Regions from separate parts of the Lysinibacillus sp. NPDC093692 genome, predicted to be linked through region 3. Evidence: a T-box and tRNA genes for the amino acid it is inferred to sense, from the RefSeq annotation. Region 3 holds a T-box; the other regions hold tRNA genes.
What was found. The T-box of region 3 lies ahead of argS (arginine--tRNA ligase). A T-box ahead of a tRNA ligase gene usually reads a tRNA of that ligase, here a tRNA-Arg.
Positions count from the first base shown of each region.

Region 1: it encodes a tRNA-Arg, which carries the amino acid that the T-box ahead of argS (arginine--tRNA ligase) is inferred to sense. The anticodon was not compared.
Region 2: it encodes a tRNA-Arg, which carries the amino acid that the T-box ahead of argS (arginine--tRNA ligase) is inferred to sense. The anticodon was not compared.

Region 1 is NZ_JBNNUW010000002.1:31,799-36,088, reverse strand. It holds gene ACQKN4_RS02960 (AAA family ATPase) at 1-426, opposite strand, end outside; gene ACQKN4_RS02955 (hypothetical protein) at 662-1,174, shown strand; gene ACQKN4_RS02950 (hypothetical protein) at 1,227-1,592, shown strand; gene ACQKN4_RS02945 (HU family DNA-binding protein) at 1,695-2,078, shown strand; tRNA gene ACQKN4_RS02940 (tRNA-Arg) at 2,595-2,671, shown strand; gene ACQKN4_RS02935 (hypothetical protein) at 2,771-3,025, shown strand; gene ACQKN4_RS02930 (hypothetical protein) at 3,706-3,960, shown strand; gene ACQKN4_RS02925 (YonK family protein) at 3,960-4,214, shown strand; gene ACQKN4_RS02920 (metallophosphoesterase) at 4,218-4,290, shown strand, end outside.
Region 2 is NZ_JBNNUW010000012.1:4,461-8,750, reverse strand. It holds gene ACQKN4_RS14030 (HPr family phosphocarrier protein) at 81-338, shown strand; gene ACQKN4_RS14025 (hypothetical protein) at 602-1,021, shown strand; gene clpP (ATP-dependent Clp endopeptidase proteolytic subunit ClpP) at 1,250-1,840, opposite strand; tRNA gene ACQKN4_RS14015 (tRNA-Arg) at 2,304-2,378, shown strand; gene ACQKN4_RS14010 (spore coat protein) at 2,811-3,425, opposite strand; gene ACQKN4_RS14005 (LemA family protein) at 3,638-4,219, shown strand; gene ACQKN4_RS14000 (TPM domain-containing protein) at 4,219-4,290, shown strand, end outside.
Region 3 is NZ_JBNNUW010000013.1:47,519-51,808, reverse strand. It holds gene ACQKN4_RS14935 (FAD-dependent oxidoreductase) at 1-1,179, shown strand, start outside; T-box leader at 1,338-1,557, shown strand; gene argS (arginine--tRNA ligase) at 1,676-3,349, shown strand; gene ACQKN4_RS14925 (CynX/NimT family MFS transporter) at 3,523-4,290, shown strand, end outside.

The DNA.
Region 1 (4,290 bases), on a different contig from region 3:
ACCCTTTATTGTAGTTATATCAATTATATTATCTCTAATATCATCTACAATCATATTGTTAGGAAATGCTTCAAGAATCAGCTTTGATTGATACTCTGATAGAACAGCTTGTAAGAAGCGCTGTTGTGCTTCTACTGTGTCAAGTGCTTCTATATGAATACGAATAATCTCATAGAACTCACCATACTTAGCGTCTGTCTGCAAATCCGTTACTTCAATGTCATACTCTTGCCCCACATTCATAGCCATTGGAATGTTACCTCTAATAACAAAGTTGTTATAGCGATTCAGCTCAGGTTCGAAGTCACCCTCTATCTTAGTTGGTGCAACGCTCACAATGCCCCACATACTTTCTTCCTTATAGTACAGCACCTTTGCAACCTTGACTTTTAGGCGGTTAGTATTTTGGTGTAATATGTTTGGCAATTTTACCCCTGCTTTCTCCTGAATATACTTAAACGCAACCTTTTCATGTCACTCTCTTATTTTATATCATTACATTACTTTTATAAATATATTTATATTAAAAACATATATAATTAAAAAATAATATTTTTCAAAAAACACATCCAAAAATTACGAAATAATATATAATAACTAAAGTCAAAATCAACTACAAAAGGTTGGTGAAAGTTACATTATATAGGAAGGAAGATTTAGCATGGCACACATTACTAGTAAGGACTTAATGTTTCAACCCTTCGTCATGAATGACATTGGCGTGGTTGAGCTTTTAATAGAGTTTAGATACAAATATGATGATAACCTTTTCTTAGGCGGCGGTAGCACACTTGACGTTACAGGGGTTAAAGCTGTTAATCAAGAAGTGATAGCGACTTATGCTTCATTGGACAGACTAATCAATCAATGTAACTTCACGAATCAACAGTTACTTCTTATTAAAATGGTTGAAAAAGGCTACACCCATAGAGAAATCGGTGAAGCTATAGGCATTGAGAATCAGAATGTCAAGAAAGCGCTCAAGACCGTTTACAAAGCAGTCGTGAAAGAGAATGAGCGTCAATGGCGTAGAGTAATTTACACAAGCACTCTAGGTTTAAAAACAAAACAATGTAATAAGTGCGGTGAACACCTACCTGCAACAAACGAGTTCTATAGTGACAATAAATCAGCAAAAGATCGTTTACTTTCCATTTGTAAAACATGTCGCTAAATCAGCTTGTACAAAAAAGTATTGCAAATGTCACTTCCCACCGCCTTAAAGAATGAGAGGGTTAATTAATAAAATGAAAATTTTACTACCACACCTAACAGTGAACTTAGATAGTTCGCTAAATTTTGCACAACGCAAGCAAGTCATTGAACACCTTCTTAAAGAAGAAATTGAATTTCTAGCTCAGACAATGACATTGGAAGAATATCTATTGTTTACTTGGGAAAAGCAAAACACTAAAGTAATTTTGGATATGTTCGCTTACTACCTCACTAAAGAGGAAAAGAACCTAGAAGTCTTATCTCATAAGAAAGTAAAGGAAATTAGCAAAGGCTCAGAACGCTATAGTAATTTCTCTTGTCTATCAGAAGAAGATAAGGAACAACTAGGAATCACTATTAATAGTAGTGAAGATTAACTTACGCTAAAAATAACATAATAATATATCGGATTATTAGTTCGCTGCCCAAAGGCGATAAAATCCATTTTATTTTTCAGAGAAAAAGGAGCTTATATCAAAATGGCTAAATTAGGTCGTACAGATTTTATTACAGGAATCTTAGCTGAGGAACTACAAGATACACTACCAACGATGCGTGTATCAAAAGCGTTAGCTAAAGAAATCTTAGAAGGTGACACAGATAGCGTAGAAATCCAAATAACAAAAGACTTCGGAACAGCAGTTCTTGATTCAGTAGAAAAAGCGTATGTTCGTGCTATCGTTGAAAGTCAAGTTAATATTGGTTTTGGTACTTTAGGTCAGTTCAAGGTTGAAGTAAAACCTGAGCGTACTTACCGTAACCCTCAAGATGGTTCACCAGTGGTTAAACCAACTCACTTGGCTACAAAGTTTGCTGTTTCAAAAACTTTCAAGGAAGTATTAGAAAAAACAGTTATTAACTAATTCAGGAAATGATCGGTGTGATACTGTGTGAATTTCACCTTTTTATTCGGATTTTATTAAAAAAACCACTATTTTCAAATTATTTTGATAAAACCGTTTGTTAAAGTAAGATAATAATATAATATGAAATATACAAGGTTAGTCACTTACCTATTTAAGCTACTGCTAATAAACTTATTGAACGCAAGGTGTTATTCCTACCTCTTTAACATCTTGCGAACACATGAGTAAGATAATAACTAAACTCACAAACAAGACAAATACATAAATTAGGATTAAGTAAACATCTGAGACATAATTAGTAAGTAAGTTCTCTCAAAACTTGTGCAAAGCAATCTTAGAGAGCGTTACACCTAATCAAGTACTACAAAAACAACTAAAAGAACTTTGGGTGCTACCTACCCTTCGCAAGATAAAGTGAGAAGTTCTTTTTGATTTCATAACTTAAACCTCCTCAGAATCAAAGTTTGAGCGTAGTTCTTCCCTTAACTACGCTCAATGCTGAAAATCAAATATGCGTCATTAGCTCAATGGATTAGAGCAACAGGTTTCTACCCTGTCGGTTGGGAGTTCGAATCTCTCATGGCGCGCCAATAAAATTTGGGGGCATTTGACGTGGACTACGGCACTCGATTTTCTTTCGAGTATTTAGAGTTTTGAATACCCTATGCCCTACTAAAAAGGATATAACTATGAATTACTATATTTTAACATATGAAACTAACAACGAACTAGTTAATGAATCTTACTTGTATTCTAAAGAATCTGACGATAGTATAGATAACCGTTGGAAGGAAAGAGCATTTGAGATAGCGTTGGATAGGTATTTCGATATTTATGATGAAGAAGCAGAGAATCTTGAGATTTTTGCTTCAAACACAGCAATATCGAAAGATGATTACACAATGTATAGAATAGATGGTTTAATAAAATTAGAGTATCTATAAAAAGTTTATCGTATCATTGCATGTTCGACCACTGCCTAGTCAGCCAACAGGAGTGAATCCGTATTTCACCTTGTCTAATAAGCAAGCCTCTGTGAGTTCAACGCTCTCCTCCACTATGCGCTCGATTAGATAGTTACATTACATCTGCTTTTTAATCAAGAAACAACAGTTCGATTCTGTTCCTGAGCTTAATCTTATGAAGCTACTAATTGCTTAAGAGAATTGACAGCAATTATATTATTCGCAGGGTAAAATCCTGTAGGTTGCTCTATGGGAGTTGCGCAGAATGTCAATCTATTGCAAAAGCGGAGTAGATTCGAATCGTCTCCCCCCTCATATTACATCTTATATTCAGGAAACAAAGCAAAGTGAATAAAATTTTTCATTTACTCTCCTTTCTCTTTGTTTCTTTAATATAGGGTGTGATTCAGACACAGTAATCTTAAAACAAGCTAAAGAATCATTATTATTCTGTAAGGTGAATGTGTCTACTACATAACTGAATATTAAGACAATCAATTCACTATTAGAAAGACGTACTATTCTAATAGTGTTTTTTGTTGTAATTGGGGCTTAGTTTAGTGATAAAACGTTAGATTCCTAACCCAAAGTCATTGGTTCAATCCCACTAGCCCCTACAATAAAATATTGAATTTACTAGAGTAAAGGAGAAATGAGAAATGTTACACATTAGAAAAATTAAGACTATGTATGGTCTTAGATATGCAGTAGTTGACTTATACACACATTACGCAGTAAAGCTTGATAAACTTGGCAAATCTGTGAAGAAAAATGGAAAAGTTGAATACGATAAAAAGCAAACTTATCACGCTGTAGATTACAGTGGTGGCGTTGCTATCTTCCCTGTTACACCAAATGGCTTATTACAAGCGAAAGCTGTTCAAAAGTCAGTTAAAGCAGGTGCTAAAAAATAATGGCAAAGCGCACTAATTCAATACAACTAAAAGGTAAACTTGATATTGATTGGACTTTAGGAGAGTTAATCGTAACTGAATCTGTTAAAGATGGCGATTTCAAGTATAGCCTAAATAAATTACTGGAAGAATTTAATGGTAAAAACATCACTCTTTCTATCAAAGAAGAAGATTCAATCGCAATTATTAACGAGTTCAATGTATCTTCTGAAACAGATGCAGAACAAGAAGAAGACTTATTTAAGGAAGATTAATAGATGAACACTAAACAACTTCCTAATGAAATCGTTGAAGAATACAAGTATCGAATCTGTGAGAACAAAAAGATTC
Region 2 (4,290 bases), on a different contig from region 3:
AGGTACGTGTTGTTCTTTTGCTAGTAAGTAAGGTAAGATAAAAATAATAAGATGAACGGTAGTAAAGGGGAGTTTTAAGAATGACCGAGAGAAGAGTCCATGTAAAATTAAAATTAGGACTACAAGCTAGACAAGCAGCGCTATTTGTACAAGAAGCAAATCGCTTTAGCGCAGATATCTTTCTTGAGAAAGACGAGAAAAAAGTAAATGCTAAATCCATTATGGGTGTTATGAGCTTAGCCATTGCAAAAGGAACAGAAGTTGTCCTTAGCGGTGATGGTAACGATGCTGAGCAAGCGGTTACAGCATTAGCAGCCCTAATCGAAAAAGAAGATTAATAAAACGTATAATGCAGAAACTGTCCAAGAGGTCACACTTACATATTGGGCAGTTTTTTTGCGTTTTCACATTGAAAAAGCAGGTCCTATTTTTTGTTGGATATTTGTACAACTTGAGATGAAGGTCAATGTTATCCTATACCGATCGTCGACGTGAGGGATAGGAAGATTGAAGTGATAGGGAGTAGAGTCAGAGTCGAAGCGATGGGAGAAAGGGTGAAGTGGCGGAAAGAAAAGTTAAGATGACGGATGGAAAAGCCGAGGTGACGGAAAGAAAGGGTAAAGTGACAGAAAGAAAGGGTAAAGTGACGGAAGGAAAGAGTAGAGTGGCGGAAAGAAGAGTCAAAGCGACGGAAGGAAAGAGTAGAGTGGCGGAAAGAAAAGGCAAAGCGACGGAAGAAAAGGCTGCGACGGAAAGAAGGGCCGAAGCGACGGAAAGAAAGGGTAAAGCGACGGATGGAAATGCCGAAGTGACGGAAAGAAAGAGTAAAGCGACGGAAAGAAGAGGCAAGGCGACGGAAAGAAAGAGTAGAGCGACGGAAGAAAAGGCTGCGACGGATGGAAATGGCGAAGCGACGGAAAGAAAAGGCCGCGACGGATGGAAAGGGCGGAGTGACGGAAAGAAGAGTGGAAGCGATGGAAAGAAAGGCCAAAGCGACGGAAGAAAAGGCCGCGACAGATAGAAATACTGAAGTCGCGGATAGAAACGCCAAAAACGTGGATAGAAACGCAGAAAACGCGAATAGAAACGCCAAAAACATGGATAGAAACGCCAAAAACATGGATAGAAACGGCAAAAACGTGGATAGAAGATCCAAAGCGACGGATAGAAGAGCCGAATCAAGGGTGGACCCATCAAAGCAAACAAAAAAAGACATCTCAGGAATAAACCTGAGATGTCATTCGTTTTTTTATTTACGGTCGTTGCGATCCATAATTTGGTCGATTAAGCCGTACTCTTTTGCGCGCTCAGCAGTCATGAAGTTATCGCGGTCTGTATCTCTTGCAATGACTTCAAGTGGTTGACCTGTGCGTTCTGATAAAATACCGTTTAATTTTTCACGTAAGAATAAAATGCGTTTTGCAGCGATTTCGATTTCAGTTGCCTGACCTTGTGCACCGCCAAGTGGTTGGTGAATCATTACTTCAGCATTCGGTAATGCGAAACGTTTACCTGGTTCACCAGCTGCAAGTAGAAAAGCACCCATAGATGCTGCCATACCAATACAAATTGTTTGTACTTGTGGCTTGATAATTTGCATTGTGTCATAAATTGCCATACCGGCAGTGATTGATCCACCTGGTGAGTTAATATAAAGAAAGATATCTTTATCTGGATCTTCTGCTTGTAGGAATAGAAGTTGAGCAACAATTGAGTTAGCAACGTTGTCATCAATTGCACTTCCTAATAGGATAATACGGTCTTTTAGTAGTCGTGAATAGATGTCGTACGCACGTTCACCACGACTTGTTTGTTCAATAACTGTAGGAATTAAATTCATGTTAAATCCTCCTTAGAAAACTAAATTCGAATACTTTTGCTGAAAACTTCCATCGTATTCAGCTGTAACCTTATCATACACATTATAGTCAGGGAAGGTCAAATATTAACCCTGTTAAAGTGAAATAAATTAAAATAATTTCGCCTTGTGTTAATTGAAGCAGGCGCTTCGCTTTTACGTAGATAAACAATGCGCCTGAAGCCCGTACATTAACTTCCTTTCTAATGCGTGACATACACTGTAGCTGCGTTTTATTTACTAGGTATTTTGAACTTACTGAATGAAGATAAAAAAAGTTTAAATGTTTTACATTCTATAGTTGAATTTTGAGCAATACGTTTGTATAATGAATAAGGTCATAAGTTAAAGTACAGTACACTATTTTGTCAGGTATGCTTCAAATGAGGATTATCTACATCATGCTTTTCGTAAAGCCTAGTGGGTACTTTTTTTTTGTTCAATTGCCCTCGTGGTGTAATGGATAACACGTAAGATTCCGGTTCTTGCACTGGGGGTTCGATTCCCTCCGAGGGCGCCATTTTACTGATTATTTGATATATTTTTATAACTCGAATTCTCCTAATAAGTAGTTTAGCAGCCTGCTTAGTGGAGAAAGAGAGGGAAATTAATGGGAATATTACCCAATAGGCATTATTCCCGTATCTGTTCCTTTCAAACCTTCAAAAGAGCAACAACTCCAAATTATTTTTTAGTGAACATACTGTACGTGAAGACTAGTTATACTAGTCGAAAAAAAAGAATCCTATCTGAGGGGATTCTTTTTTTTTTGCAAAAAAAGTAACATATACAATGGGTTTTGACTGTGGAGTTAGAGATTGTGTTGGCTATTTGTCGAAGAGAGAAGCTTTTTGTAATCCGCAAAACGAGCGAGGAAAATTTATAGTTCATTAAATAAGAGCAGCCCCTGTGATGATGCATCACATATGGGACTGCTCTTGTTTTTTTATTATTAATGTAGGGGATTTGTTGTAGTGCCGAACGAATTAAGCATCGTGTTCATATCTTGTTGAGAATATTGTGGTACTTGATAGTAGCCGTGCATATTTTGGTAAATAGATAATTCGTATGCCATTTCAATGCAGTTGGGAATACTATCAGCAACAACACGTCGAACTACAGGGTTTGTAGTTTCAGTTGCGGCAGCAGTCATACATTTTGCTGCTCCTTTTTGAGCACCTAATAGGAAGCCAGAAATTGCTTCGTCGTTGAGCTCGCTTGCATTTTGCATAGGCTTTTTAGGTTGGCCAGGATTTAATCCGTATTTGAAATCATTGCCTGTCTCCATTTGATAGCGTCCTGTAGGTACGGAAGGATCATGCCCTGTATTAAATGATTCCACAATTGTGTTATACATACCTAATGTGAAATTATATTGGCGATCCAAAATGCTAAGTAACTCAGGATCCTTAACATGTTGACGTAAAAAGATCGATTGATTCATTCCAGCAATAATTTCGCCAATTGTTTCATGCATGTCCATTAGTTCATGTCCACCATGATTTAGGCTTTGTTGTTGGTTGAATGATGTTTGGTTTGATGATTCATTTTGAAACGATTGTGTCAAAAAAAGCGCCTCCTATATATCATAGTTTTGTTACATATTAAGTATGGCACGTTAGACAAATTTCATACGGTATTGATGCGTTTGCATATAAGTAGAATAGTGATGTTTTTTTGTTGCATATTAGTGGTAATGAAAAGAATGGCTCATCGTCAAAATAAATAGTATTTCTGATTTTGAGTGATAGCTAAAAGAAAGCGAAGGTGGTTTTAAAGTTGAAAAAAATATTTGGACCTATCGGAATTATCGTTATTATTTTAGTTGTATTGTCCTTACTATTTATACCAAAATACAATAGCCTTGTAACGGCTGAGGAGGGCGTAGATTCGAAATGGGCTCAGGTTGAAAATCAGCTACAACGTCGCTACGATTTGATTCCGAACTTAGTAGAATCTGTAAAAGGATATGCCAACCATGAAAAAGAAGTTATCGCTAGCATTACAGACGCACGTGCACAAATGGGAAGTGCTCAAAGTCCAAAGGAGCAAGCGGTTGCCAATGATGCATTGAATGGAGCACTTAGTCGATTGCTAGTAGTTGTAGAAAATTATCCGAATTTAAAGGCAGATGCAAACTTCCGTCAATTAATGGATGAATTAGCGGGGACAGAAAACCGTTTAGCTGTTGCCCGAGAAGATTATAACAATGAAGTGCAGGCTTTTAATAAAACAGTCAAACGTTTCCCAGGTAATTTAATCGCGGGGATGTTTGGCTTTGAACAGAAGGAATATTTTAAAGCTGCTGCCGGTGCTGAAAAGGCACCATCTATAGATTTTAGCGGTTCAGGTAAACAATAATGAAACGGTTGATGACCCAACTTGCTATTGTTGGCTTCCTATTTATTTTATCTATTAGAACAGCAGATGCC
Region 3 (4,290 bases):
GCAAATTCAAATACTTTTGGTGGTGCTCACCTAAATGATTCAGTTATGTGGGGCTTTACAAAGCTTCATGATGACTATAAGCCAGTACTAGAAGGTACGAGATTACGAGGCTTGAATTTAGCAAAAGTAGATGATGAATATTATATTAATGCTTTACAAATTTTCGGAATCGATGGTTTGAATGAACTTTCTAAACAGGAAGCAATTGAAAAAGGGAAGAAAGAGACTGAACATATTTTAAAATATTTACATGAGAAGTTTCCTGGCTTTGAAAATGCAGAAGTTGTGAGTTATCCGGAGGAACTATACGTCCGCGAAACAAAACATATTTGGGCAGAATACCAATTACCGATGTCTGATGTTTGGAAGAATAGTGATCATTGGGATAGCATTGGCGTAGCTGCTTATCCAGTTGATGTACAAGCGCAAACGCCTCATGATTATGGATATGTTATTTCAGCTCCAAATCAATATGCAATTCCTTTCCGTTCTTTAGTGCCGAAAGAAATCGATGGCTTGCTTGTTGTAGGTCGTTCAGCAGGTTATTCATCACTTGCAGCTGGAAGTGCACGTGTCGTTCCAACGGGTATGGTGACAGGTGAAGCAGCGGGAGCAGCAGCAGCGATAGCCATTAAAGAAGACGTAACCTTTAGAGCAATGAGCAAGGACAAAAAACTCATTAATACTTTACGAGAAGATTTGAAGAAACAAGGAGCCTTTGTAGATTCTTTTGAGATGGATTATCCTTATAAAAATGAATGGTATGATAAATCTATTCAAACTTTAATCAATTACGGTCTCGTTGTCGGTGGTTATTCGAATGACTTAAAAGTTGAAGATACAGCAACAAAGATTAAGTTTGCGAAAATGCTAAAAGAGGGCGTTCAACGTGTTAGTCCAGAGAAAATGAACGAGCTTGGGGATAAGCTGGATGTCGTTATCTATAAAGTAGCTAAAAAAGAAAAAAACCCAATTAAAAGAGATGAAGTCGCAGAACACTTGGCGGAAGTATTAGTAGGAAAGTCAAGTGATAACAACTGGAATGTATTGATTGAAAAAGGGATTATCAGTGAAAAATTAGCTAAAAGATTAACTGAAAACAAGGAATTAAAATTAAAAGAGTTGTACGCCATAATGGCTGATGTCATCCATTATGCAGAAAAGGAACATTCCCACTAATTAGTGGGGAATGTTCCTTTTCCTTTTAGATACGGTATTAATGTACGCGTAATTTGGCCTACTACCAAAATACACCATTGGAATCGATTCAATTATTTAAAAATCAAAAGACAGTTGACTAAAAAAAGGAACTACTGTAATATAATTTGAAATTACAGTTAAATTCTGAGATGAAGAGAGTAGTTTATGGAGCAACTGGAAAGCGAATTAGGGATGGTGTGAGCCTAATGCAGGAGCCATAAATGAAACGCACTTTGGAGAAGGTTCTCAAATTTGTAGTAGAGAATATCGGGGAGTCACCTCGTTAACAATGGAAAGTGGTCATATTATATGGCAACTAGAGTGGTACCACGGGATAACTATGCTCTCGTCTCTATTTTAGAGACGAGGGCTTTTTTTATTTTCATTTAGTATGAATCGTCCGTGCACAATTCAAAATATGGACGCTTTGTTTGTCTACAAGAAAATGGATTTATGTATAGAGAGGAGAATGAATATGAATAGACAAATTGCAAAAAGTATAGCTGAGGCATTAAATAATGAGCTGTCCGTTATTGAAGTTCAAAACTTACTGGAGAAACCAAAAAAATTGGACTTAGGGGATTTGGCATTCCCGTGCTTTACGCTAGCCAAAAAATTAAGAAAGTCCCCTCACACTATCGCGTCAGACATAAAAAATAATATAAGCTGCGATTGCATACAAGAAGTTCAAGTAGTAGGTGGTTATGTCAATGTTTTTTATCATCAGCCTACGATTACTCAACAAGTTCTTAGTCAAATTGTAAAAGAGAAAAATTTATACGGGACTCAACAAGAGTCAAAAGGGAATATAGTGCTAGATTTTTCTTCACCTAATATAGCGAAGCCTTTTTCTATGGGCCATTTACGTTCAACAGTGATCGGTAATGCTTTGGCCAATATTGCCGAGAAAAACGGCTACAAAGCAATTCGCATTAATCATTTGGGTGACTGGGGAACGCAATTTGGTAAATTAATCGTCGCTTATCAAAAATGGGGAGATCAAAAGACGATTGAAGCTGCCCCAATAGAGGAACTGCTAAAAATTTATATAAAATTCCATGAAGAAGCGGAGCAGGATGATTCACTGAATGAACAGGCACGTACCGCATTTAAAGCATTAGAAGATGGGGATGAAAAGACGTTAGCTCTTTGGCAATGGTTCAGAGATGCATCACTCGAAGAATTCAAAAACATTTACGGATTGCTTGGAATTGACTTTGATTCATTCGCTGGGGAAGCGTTCTATAATGACAAAATGGCTGCTGTTGTTAAGGAATTGGAAGAAAAAGAACTGCTTGTGAAATCCGAGGGTGCTCATGTCGTTGAAATAGACAATATGCCTCCATGCTTAATAACCAAAACTGATGGTGCTACGCTCTATGCTACACGTGATTTAGCAGCTGCTTTTTATCGTAAACAGCAATATGACCCTAAAAAATCATTTTATGTTGTAGGACATGAACAATCACTTCATTTTAGCCAATTATTTAAGGTCATTGAGAAGATGGGGTATGATTGGGCAAAAGACTTGCAGCATGTGCCTTTTGGGATGATATTAAAAGAGGGTAAAAAAATGTCGACACGTAAAGGAAAGATCGTTCTATTAACAGATGTACTAACAGAGGCAATTGCTACGGCGAAACGAAATATCGAGGAAAAAAATCCAAATTTAATGCATAAAGAGAGTATCGCACGACAGGTTGGTGTAGGAGCGGTCATTTTTAATGATTTAAAAAATGATCGTCTTCATGACATTGAGTTTTCTATTGAGCACATGATGAATTTTGAAGGTGAAACAGGGCCATATATTCAATATACGTATGCACGTATCGTATCTCTTTTGGCAAAAGCAGATGCACAAAGTTATGCAGTATCGCTCGAAGCATTAGGTGAGCAAGCATGGCCTGTTATTTTATTACTCGAACAGTTTCCGAAAGTAATTACTAACTCCTTTGAACAAGCTGATCCATCACAAATTGCTAAATACGCTTTACAATTAGCACGTCAATTTAATAAATATTATGCGCAAAATAAAGTATTGGTCAATGACAGCCAAATAAAATCAAGATTAGCATTTTGTCTTTGTGTATCCATTGTGTTAAAAGAGTCGTTAGCACTATTAGGCATTGCCGCACCTAAAAATATGTAAGAACGATTAGTGTGTCTACAACATCGTGCTAGCTACAACATGCAACTAGTAATAGCTATGGAAATTGACCATTACTAGAAAAAATGGTAAAAGGGTATAGTGAGAATTCAAAGGTCTTATCAAATTTCGTTGAATTTTTAACCGTATATTTAGAGAGAAGGTTTTTAGAAAGTATGGAGAAAAAGCAAAGGCGTGTTTCCATGGTACTTGTGGTTGTTTGTATTTTCTTGGTTGCGCTCAATATGCGCCCAGCAGTCACAGGAATAGGACCACTATTTAATGTACTTTTAGAATCACTCCATATATCAAATACGAAAATGAGCTTTTTAACATCTATTCCGGTGTTTTGTATGGGACTCTTTGCACCATTTGCAGTCCCATTACAAAGAAAACTTGGAACAAAAACAGCTATTACGCTCTTACTAATCATCCTAACAATAGCAAATGGCCTACGCTTTTTAAAAGAAAGTTATGTACTACTTGTAGTAACAAGCTTTGCGGCAGGATTTGCCATTGCACTGATAGGACCTATATTAAATGCCTATATCAAGAAAAAATTCCCGAGCCGTTTTACTACGGTGGTTGGTATTTATTCATTTGGAATAGGAACAGGGGCAACATTGAGTGCGGCACTAACATTACCATTTTATTATCATTTTCATGAGAGCTGGACGATCGCGCTTGGCTCTTGGGCAATACTTGCTATTATTGCTCTTTGTATATGGATCTTGACTATACAAAATCAAGAGCTACCAGAGACAGCTGTATTTACTGAAAAAGTAGCACGAAATCCGTGGAAAAATGTCCGTGCTTGGACCATTTTAATTTACTTTGGTTTACAAACATCTTTGTTCTTCTCCATGATGTCCTGGTTAGCGCCGATGTTACAGGATAAAGGCTTCTCTCTTGGCGCCGCAAGCTCTATGCTAACATTTATGTCG